Regions from separate parts of the Aliamphritea hakodatensis genome, predicted to be linked through region 1. Evidence: predicted binding sites of a transcription regulator. Region 1 holds the regulator's gene; each other region holds the start of a gene.
The links. Region 1 encodes PhoB, which activates phosphate uptake and scavenging genes when phosphate is short. Its sites were predicted from a motif close to TGTCATANNNNTGTCANA; they were not measured.

Region 2: a site for PhoB is predicted at 1,418-1,435, ahead of PCI15_RS08470 (phosphatase PAP2 family protein). Genes of this name have one in related genera too.
Region 3: a site for PhoB is predicted at 1,369-1,386, ahead of PCI15_RS02190 (TIGR00153 family protein). Genes of this name have one in related genera too.

Annotation. Positions count from the first base shown of each region.
Region 1 covers NZ_AP025281.1:5,086,218-5,089,496, forward strand. The annotation lists gene PCI15_RS23080 (chorismate--pyruvate lyase family protein) at 1-505, shown strand, start outside; gene ubiA (4-hydroxybenzoate octaprenyltransferase) at 525-1,403, shown strand; gene phoB (phosphate regulon transcriptional regulator PhoB) at 1,501-2,196, shown strand; gene phoR (phosphate regulon sensor histidine kinase PhoR) at 2,247-3,279, shown strand, end outside.
Region 2 covers NZ_AP025281.1:1,860,803-1,864,081, reverse strand. The annotation lists gene PCI15_RS08480 (thioredoxin family protein) at 1-330, shown strand, start outside; gene rdgC (recombination-associated protein RdgC) at 441-1,355, shown strand; gene PCI15_RS08470 (phosphatase PAP2 family protein) at 1,495-2,016, shown strand; gene PCI15_RS08465 (MJ1255/VC2487 family glycosyltransferase) at 2,057-3,109, shown strand; gene PCI15_RS08460 (hypothetical protein) at 3,093-3,279, opposite strand, start outside.
Region 3 covers NZ_AP025281.1:493,868-497,146, forward strand. The annotation lists gene PCI15_RS02185 (inorganic phosphate transporter) at 1-587, opposite strand, end outside; gene PCI15_RS02190 (TIGR00153 family protein) at 620-1,300, opposite strand; gene glnE (bifunctional [glutamate--ammonia ligase]-adenylyl-L-tyrosine phosphorylase/[glutamate--ammonia-ligase] adenylyltransferase) at 1,703-3,279, shown strand, end outside.

The DNA.
Region 1 (3,279 bases):
TGTTCGCTGGTACACCCTGCGGCGTCCCGCCAGTACCGACGCACCCTTGTGCTGGCGTAAATGGCTGCTGGATCCGGGCTCTTTAACCCAGCGGCTGATCAGTGCCAGCCAGGGTGATTTTCGTGTCGAAGTTATCCGTCAGGGCTGGCATCATCCGACCCGTTCAGAAGCCAAAGCACTGGGGATGCGCCCCCGTCAGCTGGCGGTCATCCGGGAAGTACAGCTAATCGGCAACGGCCAGCCCTGGGTATTCGCCCGTTCAGTCATCCCGGCGACAACCCTCACCGGCAAGCAGCGGGAACTTAACTTTGTGGGCAGCCGTTCGCTGGGCAGTATACTGTTCCGTGATCCGACCATGCGCCGGGGTCCATTACAGATCAGCCGCCTGAAAATCCGCGATGGCGGATCTGCGTGGGCGCGCCGGTCACTGTTTTACCTGAGCGAAAAACCCCTGCTGGTATCGGAAGTTTTTCTGCCGGCATTACTTGATGCAAAACACCTCTGAGAGCACAGACCTGACCCTTATGAGCAGACAACTTTTCAGCAGAGACCGCCTTGAAGCCTACGGACAGCTGATGCGGGTGGAAAAACCCATCGGTATCTATCTGCTGCTGTGGCCGGCACTCTGGGCCCTGTGGATCGCTGCTGAAGGCGTCCCCAGCCTGCACTTACTGGTGATTTTCTGCCTGGGCACCTTTCTGATGCGCTCCGCAGGCTGTGTGATCAATGACTTTGCGGACCGCAAAGTTGATGGCCATGTAAAACGCACGGCCCAACGCCCTATTCCCGCCGGAAGAGCCACCGCCAAAGAAGCGCTGATACTGTTTTTTGTCCTCATCGGTCTGGCCTTTATTCTGGTGCTGTTTACCAATACGCAAACCATCCTGCTGTCGTTCGGCGGTGCGTTTCTCGCCGCCTGCTACCCCTTTATGAAGCGCTACACCCATCTGCCTCAGATTGTTCTGGGCATGGCCTTTGCCTGGGCGGTGCCGATGGCCTTCAGCGCAACCGGTGAAGCGGTCCCCGCCCACGCTTGGCTGATTTATACCGCCACGGTGCTGTGGACCACCGCCTACGATACCAAATACGCCATGGTAGACCGGGACGACGACCTTAAAATCGGCATTAAATCCACCGCTATTCTGTTCGGCGATGCGGACAAACTGATTGTCGGTATGCTGCAGGCGCTGACCCTGCTCACCTTTATTTTGCTTGGTAATCAGCTGGATATGGGTAAGTACTTCTACCTCAGCCTGCTGGTCATGGCAGGCTGTTTTATCTGGCAACAGTGGCTGATCCGCCACCGCCAGCGCGAAGCCTGCTTCCGGGCGTTTCTCAATAATCACTACGCAGGCATGGCGCTGTTTATCGGCATTGCCCTGGATTATTGGCTAATCTCCTGATAATTCCTGTTACATAAGCAAAATTTGTCATATTTCTGTAACAGTTTAATAATCTAATATGCTCGTCTAAAGAATTGTCTAAAGAAGGTGATCGAGCATGTCATCCAATAAACGAATTCTGATCGTCGACGATGAAGCCCCAATCAGGGAAATGATTGCGGTTGCATTAGAAATGGCCGGTTACGAATGTATGGAAGCAGAGTCTGCCCAGGCAGCCCACAGCATTGTTCTGGATGAAAAGCCGGACATGGTATTGCTGGACTGGATGATGCCCGGCATCAGCGGCGTAGAATTCGCCCGCCGGTTACGTAAAGATGAAGTGACCGCCGACATCCCGATCATCATGCTGACCGCCAAAGGTGATGAAGACCATAAAATCAAAGGCCTGGAATCAGGCATTGATGATTACATCACCAAGCCATTCTCACCCCGTGAACTGGTTGCCCGGCTGAAAACCGTATTGCGCCGTGCCACACCTAAAGGCATTGAAGAGCCGATTACCGTTGATAATCTGACACTGGACCCTGTGTCTCACCGGGTCAGCGCCGAACTCAAGCCACTGGAACTGGGGCCAACCGAGTTTCGCCTGTTACAGTTTTTCATGACCCATCAGGACCGCGCCTACTCCCGCAGCCAGTTACTGGATATGGTCTGGGGTGGCAATGTATACGTTGAAGAACGTACCGTCGACGTCCATATCCGGCGGTTACGTAAAGCGCTGGGAGCGCGCCACGAATATCTGATTCAGACCGTTCGCGGCACCGGTTACCGGTTCTCATCGCAAGTTGCTTAAGCCGAAGTTTCCGCGCTAAGCTGCCATAGACATCACCCGGAACCGACAGAATGTACAACCGTAATCATTCCATTTCTGGCAGTTTATTTTTGACCGCGATGGCCGGCACCGTTGTGGGGCTGGTGATCGGTTATCCCGGCTGGACCCTCGCCGTGTTTCTGCTCGGCTGGGCGGTCCTCCAGGTCAGGGAATTTACCCGCCTGCAGGAATGGCTCACCAAAGGCGACCGTTCCGATGTCCCGGAAAGCAAAGGCCACTGGGGAGAACTGTTTGATGAACTGGCCCGGGACCAGAAACGCAATCAGTCCCGCAATCAGTCACTGCGTAATATCATTACCCGCTTTCAGCAATCCTCAGCGGCGCTGGGAGACGGCATTGTCATCATCGACCGGGACAACAACCTTGAATGGTGGAACCGCTCTGCTGACCGCCTTCTGGGCTTAAAAGTACAGACCGACCGTGGCCGTTCCGTGATGAACCTGCTGCGCGACCCGCGTTTTATCCGCTATTACCGCAAAGAAAATTACGACGAACCGCTGCAATTACCATCTCCGGTCGACAGCCTGGTCGCGCTGGAATACCAGCTCACCAAGTTTGGCTACGGCGACCGCATACTGGTGGCCAGAGACATTACCCGGATTAACCAGCTGGAACAGACCCGCCAGGACTTTGTTGCCAATGCCTCCCATGAACTGCGCACTCCGTTAACGGTTATTCGCGGTTATCTGGAAACCTATCTGGATCAGGATTTACCTGCGCCGTTGCGCCGCGGCCTGAATCAGATGGCCAAGCAATCAAAACGCATGGAAAATCTGGTCTCCGGCCTGTTGCTGTTGTCACGTCTGGAAGCCAGCCCGCATATCTCCGACGAACTGCCAGTCCCGGTACAGTCAATGATTCGCAAGATCACCGACGATGCCCACAGCCTCGGCAAGGACAAGAATCATCAGATTAAACTGGATGTGGACCCGGACTTCAGCCTGCTGGGGCAGGAATCAGAAATCTACAGCGCATTTTCCAATCTGGTCTTTAATGCCGTGCGCTACACACCGGCGGAAGGCACGATTACCATCCGCTGGTGGG
Region 2 (3,279 bases), 2.0 Mb from region 1:
TACTGTGAACTGATCACCCGCGAAATTCTTCAGCCCATGCAACTGAGCGGCAAATACGACAAAAAACTGCTGTTCCGCAAACTGACTATTTTTGACGGCAGTAAAACCATCATCGACTATAACGGTGATCCGGTAGACGCGACGGCTTTTGCCAGCCGTTACAACTCAGCATTCACCCCTACCCTGTTGTTTGTTGACCCTAATGACGGTAAGGTGCTGACCGACAAGATGGTTGGCATCAACACCGTTGACCTGTATGGATTCTACGTAGACCGGGCCGTAAACAAGGCACGTAAAGCATTGCGCTATAAATTACTGGCATCCAATTAATTCCGGCGAACCACCCGCCGGTAATGTCCGACTTCATCAGCCCCCTTTACCTGACTGACAGGTAAAGGGGGCTTTTTATCGATTTACAGTTTCACAAATCAAGGCACGTTATGTGGTTTAAAAACGCAATCTTTTACCGGTTCTCTCAACCTTTCGAACACACCGCAGAAGCACTGGAAGCCAAGCTGGAAGACAAAGCCTTCACCCCCTGCAGCAGCCAGGAACTGAGCCGCTTTGGCTGGATCAGCCCCAGCCACGGTCTGTCTGACATGCTGGTCCATGCTGGCCAGGGCTTTATGCTGATTGCCGCCCAGAAAGAAGAAAAAATCCTGCCTTCCTCAGTTATCAAGCAAAAACTGGAAGCCAAAGTTAAGCAGATCGAACACGAACAGGCCCGTAAGGTATACCGTAAAGAACGCGATCAGCTAAAAGATGAAATCATCATTGATCTGCTGCCCCGGGCCTTCAGCAAATTCCAGACTACCCACGCGCTGATTGCTCCGCAGCAAGGGTTGCTCATTGTTGATGCCAGCAGCCATAAACGGGCCGAAGAGCTGCTCAGCCACCTGCGAACCGAGCTGGGCTCACTGCCAGTAGTACTGCCGGACGTCAATCATTCACCGTCTGCCATCATGTCACAATGGCTGGAAAGCGCGGATACCCGCCCCCAGGACTTTGTCATACTTGATGAATGTGAGTTACGTGACACCAGCGTTGAAAATGGCGTAATCCGCTGTAAAGGTCAGGATCTGGAAAGCGATGAAATCCGCCAGCATCTTGAAGCCGGTAAACGCATTGCCAAACTGGCGGTTGACTGGCAGGAGAGCCTGAACTTTATCATTCAGGAAGACCTGTGCCTGAAACGCCTGAAGCTGTCCGATTCACTGAAAGAAAAACTCGATCAGGACAGCCCTGAAGAAGCCATGGAACGGTTCGATTCTGAATTTATCGCCATGTCGCTGGAACTGACCCGCCTGATTCCGATGCTGCTGGAAGCATTTGGCGGTGAAGCAGTCCGTCCATAGTAATACATCCGCAGCAGACCTGTTCCGGGTCTGCTGCATTTCCTTCCCCGGCTTCACTTAACTGTCATTTCAATTTCACGTCGCTGTCACCCTTTCTTTCAACAATGCACATATTGAATCACTCAATGAGACTGATCATATGCTGCAACAACTTCAGTTCCTGGATACCCGGCTGTATTTCTGGATTTTTAACCGTTATGAACAACCGTATATCGCCCTACTCAGTCGCTGGACATCCAGGCTGGGAGACGGTCTCGCATATCTGTTGGCAGGATTACTGCTATTCTGGCTCGAACCGGTCAGTGGCCCGGACTTCTTACAGGCCAGCCTGATTACCTTTAGTATTGAAGTACCGCTTTTCCTGATCCTGAAGCAAATGATCAAACGCAACCGGCCCTGTGATCATCTCCGTGGGGTTACCCCGGCTATCCGGCCGGCAGACCGCTTCAGCTTCCCTTCCGGCCACGCAGCAGCCGCCTTTGCATTTGCGTCAGCGCTGAGTATTTATTACCCCAACTGGTCTGAAGCCGCCTTCACTATTGCCGGGCTGATCGGCCTGTCACGGATATTACTGGGTGTGCATTACCCAACAGACATTCTTGCCGGTGCAATGCTCGGCCTGTCCAGCGCAATGCTTGGCCACCACCTTTATCTGATATGACGCAAGCATCTTCCGCCACGTCCGCAAACAGGGTGACAGCATGAAAATACTCTACGGTGTTCAGGCGACCGGTAACGGCCACATCACCCGGGCCCGGGTGATGGCCAACAAACTGCGAGAACAGGGCATTGAGGTCGACTATCTGTTCTCCGGACGGCCCGCTGACAAACTCTTCGACATGCAGCCTTTCGGAGATTACACAGTCAGACAGGGGCTGACTTTCATTGTCGAACAGGGGCAGGTCAGAAAACTGAAAACCTGCCTTAATAATAACCTCACAAGATTTTACCGGGACATCCGGCATCTGGAACTGAGCGGTTACGACCTGATCATCAGCGACTTCGAACCTGTTACGGCCTGGGCGGCCCGGTTACAGGGTAAGCCCTCTATCGGCATTGCCCATCAGTATGCGTTTGAGCACAACCTGCCGGGACCGGATATCAAATACGCCATGCTGCCCGGCACCCGGCTGTTTGCACCGGTCAGCCTGGCCATCGGCTTACACTGGCACCAGTTTAATGCGCCGATCCTGCCACCGCTGATCAGCCCTCCGTCACCGGACCAGCCTGTCGAGCAGGATAAGATCCTGGTCTACCTGCCGTTTGAGCCACCGGAGCAAATACTGCGGTGGCTACAGCCGCTCAAAGATTACCGCTTCTATGTTTACTGTGATACGCCGCACATTCAGCAACGGCAACATATCAGGCTGTGCCCTTTCTCCCGGGAAAACTTCCCACGGGATATGCAAAGCAGCGCGGGAGTTATTGCCAACAGTGGATTCGGGCTGGCCAGTGAAGTCTTGCAGACAGGAAAAAAACTGCTGACCAAGCCACTGAATGGCCAGCCTGAACAGCGCTCCAACGCCGCTATTCTGAAACACCTTCAGTTGGCAGACAGTTTTGAACATTTCTCTGCAGATATATTTGCATCATGGCTGGATAAACCCGCACCCGTGGCCCAGAAATATCCGGATGTTGCCGGCGCACTGGCCTGCTGGATTGCCGATAACTGCCAGACGCCGGTCGCGTCCCTCAGTGAACAGTTATGGTCTGAAATGGAGGTTACTGAACGTGGTTCTAACCTGCCGCGTTAATCCGGGCGTTGAGCCAGCGCCGGGCATCATCAGCATCACTGAACGCCTGAAACACATCTCCTGCGGCGGTATAGATCTCCTGCAGGTGCTGGGTCACCAGCCCTGGAACGGAGCATTCTCCCAGCACCAATGCCGTGGCCAGTCGCCCTTTATCACGGTCATCACGGACC
Region 3 (3,279 bases), 620 kb from region 1:
ATCATGAAACCTACCAGGAAAATATAGTAAGGCACGTACTTTTTAGCGTTTTTAAAGGGTTCTTCTGTGTCGAGTATAAGCCGTTGCACACTTCGGAAGAGGAAGAAGGCTATCAGTCCGGCGGTGACCGGCGATACCACCCAGCTTGCAACGATCTTGGATACCTTACCCCAGTTAACCGCATCAACACCGATACCTACCGCTGCAAAGCCCACGATGGCACCAACGATAGAGTGAGTGGTTGATACCGGCCAGCCAAAGAAGGTTGCGATCAGCAGCCAGATACCCGCTGCCAGCAGGGCTGAGAGCATCCCGTACACCAGCAATTCAGGTGTGCCGGATAATAAGGCAGGATCAATAATGCCTTTACGGATGGTAGAGGTTACTGCACCGCCTGCCAGCCAGGCACCGGCAAACTCGAAGATAATAGCGATCAGGATCGCCTGTTTCAGCGTCAGTGCTTTGGAACCTACTGAGGTACCCATTGCGTTGGCAACGTCGTTCGCACCGACGCCCCAGGCCATAAAGAAGCCAAAAATACATGCCATGATGACAAGGATGTCACCGTATTCTGCGATAATGGTCATGGAAATTTCCTATCGGGAAAAATTAGAAAATGTTATTTGGCCAGTAGCAGCTGTAAACGGCTGCCGACCTGCTGTGCTTTGTCTGCCAGATCACCTACCAGGTTAATTACCTGATACAGGAACATAGCATCAATCGGGTGCAGTTCTTTTTCTACCGTGAATAAAGCCGAACGGGCCTGACGTTCCATTTCGTCTGCGTTGTGTTCCAGGTCGTCGATTTCGTGGATCATCTGTTCCACAAGATCCACTTCATGACCGCTGAAACCTGAAGTAACCAACTCATCCAGACCGTTCAGGGCAGAAAGCGCCTGAGCGGAGGTTTTCAGAGAAACTGCCAGATATTCTTTCATGATTGGCTGGATTGCTTCAGGGATGCTCATCTGACGTCCCAGCATCAGGCCGGCAATGTCTTTCGCACGGTTGGCGATCTTGTCCTGCATGCGCAGCAGATCCAGCAGATCGGTACGGGGTACCGGCAGGAACAGGCCACGGGGCAGTTGCTGGCGAACATCCTTTTTCAGAGTATCGGCTTCATTTTCCAGACGCGCGATATTTTGCTGCAGGCGTTCAGCCTTTTCCCAGTCGTTTGCCATTACAGCATCGAAGAATGGGATCAGTTCAATGGCACAGGCATGCGCTTTGGCAATGTGTTCCTGCATCGGCTTGAATGGGGAGCTGGCAAACAGCTGAAAAATCGAATTGTTAGTAACCATATCAGGTCTCTTTTTTATTCTCGCTCAGGGCAAAATTGGCGCGAGTATACGCGGCCTTTTCATTGCTTTGTAGTAAAAATGTCACGAAATAGACACATTAGAGAAGGCTAAAATTGACAAATTTTGGAACCCTCATTGTAAGTGCATGAATCTAATGATTTTTATTAGAATTTCTTAAAAGGTGATCAGGTCAAAAAAAATTATATTTATTGAAATTTCCCGTAAAAGTTCTGCCGGCTGAGCAGAACTGCCAGAGGATCAGTGACTTATCTCATGCTTGCCGGGATCAGCGTTAGGCAGATGCAGCGATATCAGGTAAATTGAATCTGACTGACAGAAATACAAAAAACTTTAGTTTAGCCGGTAACGGTTATCCGAAAAGAACGACAAGAGTGACGGAACATGGCTATACCGCAGACAGATGCATTACCGACTGCCCTTCAGGAATTTGTGCATAACCGCTGGCAGCAACTGCAAGAGCGTTGTGCGCTGGAGGAGCTGGATACTGCTCAGACAGCTGATCTGGTGACAGTGGTGGTGGGCAGTGACTATGCCGTGGACCAGTTTACCCGTCAGCCGGCTGTTTTTGCTGAACTGCTTGAAAGCGGTGATCTGTACCGCTCATTTCAGCTGGCGGATTATCAGCAGCAACTGAGTGCTCAGCTGGAAACTGTGGAAAATGAAGAACAGTTGCAGCAGGTGTTACGCAAGTTTCGCCAGCGCCAGATGGTACGGATTATCTGGCGGGACCTGACCCGCGCTGCTGATATGCGGGAAACCACCGGTGATTTGTCGGATCTGGCTGATACCTGTATTGATCTGGCGTTGCAATGGCTGCATGCCGAATGTTGCCGCCGCTGGGGCACGCCGTACAGTTATGCTACCGAAGGTCATCCGGCCGAACCGCAGCAACTGATCGTGCTGGGGATGGGTAAACTGGGAGCTCATGAACTGAATCTGTCATCGGATATTGATCTGATTTTTGCTTACCCCGAAAAAGGCGAAACCCGCGATGGTCGCCGCTGTCTGGCCAATCAGGACTTCTTCAGCCGTTTAGGTCAGAAACTGATTCAGGCGCTGGACAATATTACCGCCGACGGTTTTGTGTTCCGCACCGATATGCGTTTACGCCCTTACGGGGCCAGCGGACCGCTGGTATGCAGTTTCATGGCAATGGAAGAGTATTATCAGGATCAGGGGCGGGACTGGGAACGCTACGCCATGATCAAAGCCCGTGTGGTTGGCGGCGATAAAATAAAAGGTGCGGAGCTGCAGGATATTCTGCGTCCGTTCGTGTACCGCAAATACATCGACTTCAGCGCCTTTGAGTCCCTGCGCAGCATGAAGGAAATGATCAACCGGGAAGTCCGGCGTAAAGGCCTGAGTGGCAATGTAAAACTTGGCGCCGGTGGTATCCGGGAAGTGGAATTCATTGCTCAGGCGTTTCAACTGATCCGCGGGGGCCGTGATCCGCGACTACAGCAGCGGGAGTTGCTGAATATTCTGCCGTTACTGCCGGCGTCTGTGGGGATGCCGCAGCCGGCCGTCACCGAACTGACCGACGCCTACACCTTCCTGCGTAATGCTGAGCACTGTATTCAGGCGGTGGCGGATAAACAGACCCAGGAACTGCCGCAGGATGATCTCGGACAGCAACGGCTGGCCTGGAGCATGGGCTGTTCAGGCTGGGACGATTTTCTGCAGCAACTGGATCAGCACCGGGACCGGGTAACCGAGCATTTCGGACATGTGATTACCCCGGCGGAAGACGATGACGGGGAAGATCACCAGCAGGATAAAGAATGGCTGCTGCTCTGGCAGGCTGAAGATGAAGAAGACGGCAGGCTGCATGTCTTCGCTGAGCACGGCTTTGATGAGCCGGAAGTAGCCTGCAAATATTTTAATGACCTGAAATCCAGCAGAGGCGTGCAGATGATGCAGGCGATTGCCCGGGACCGTTTATGTGCGGTACTGCCCCG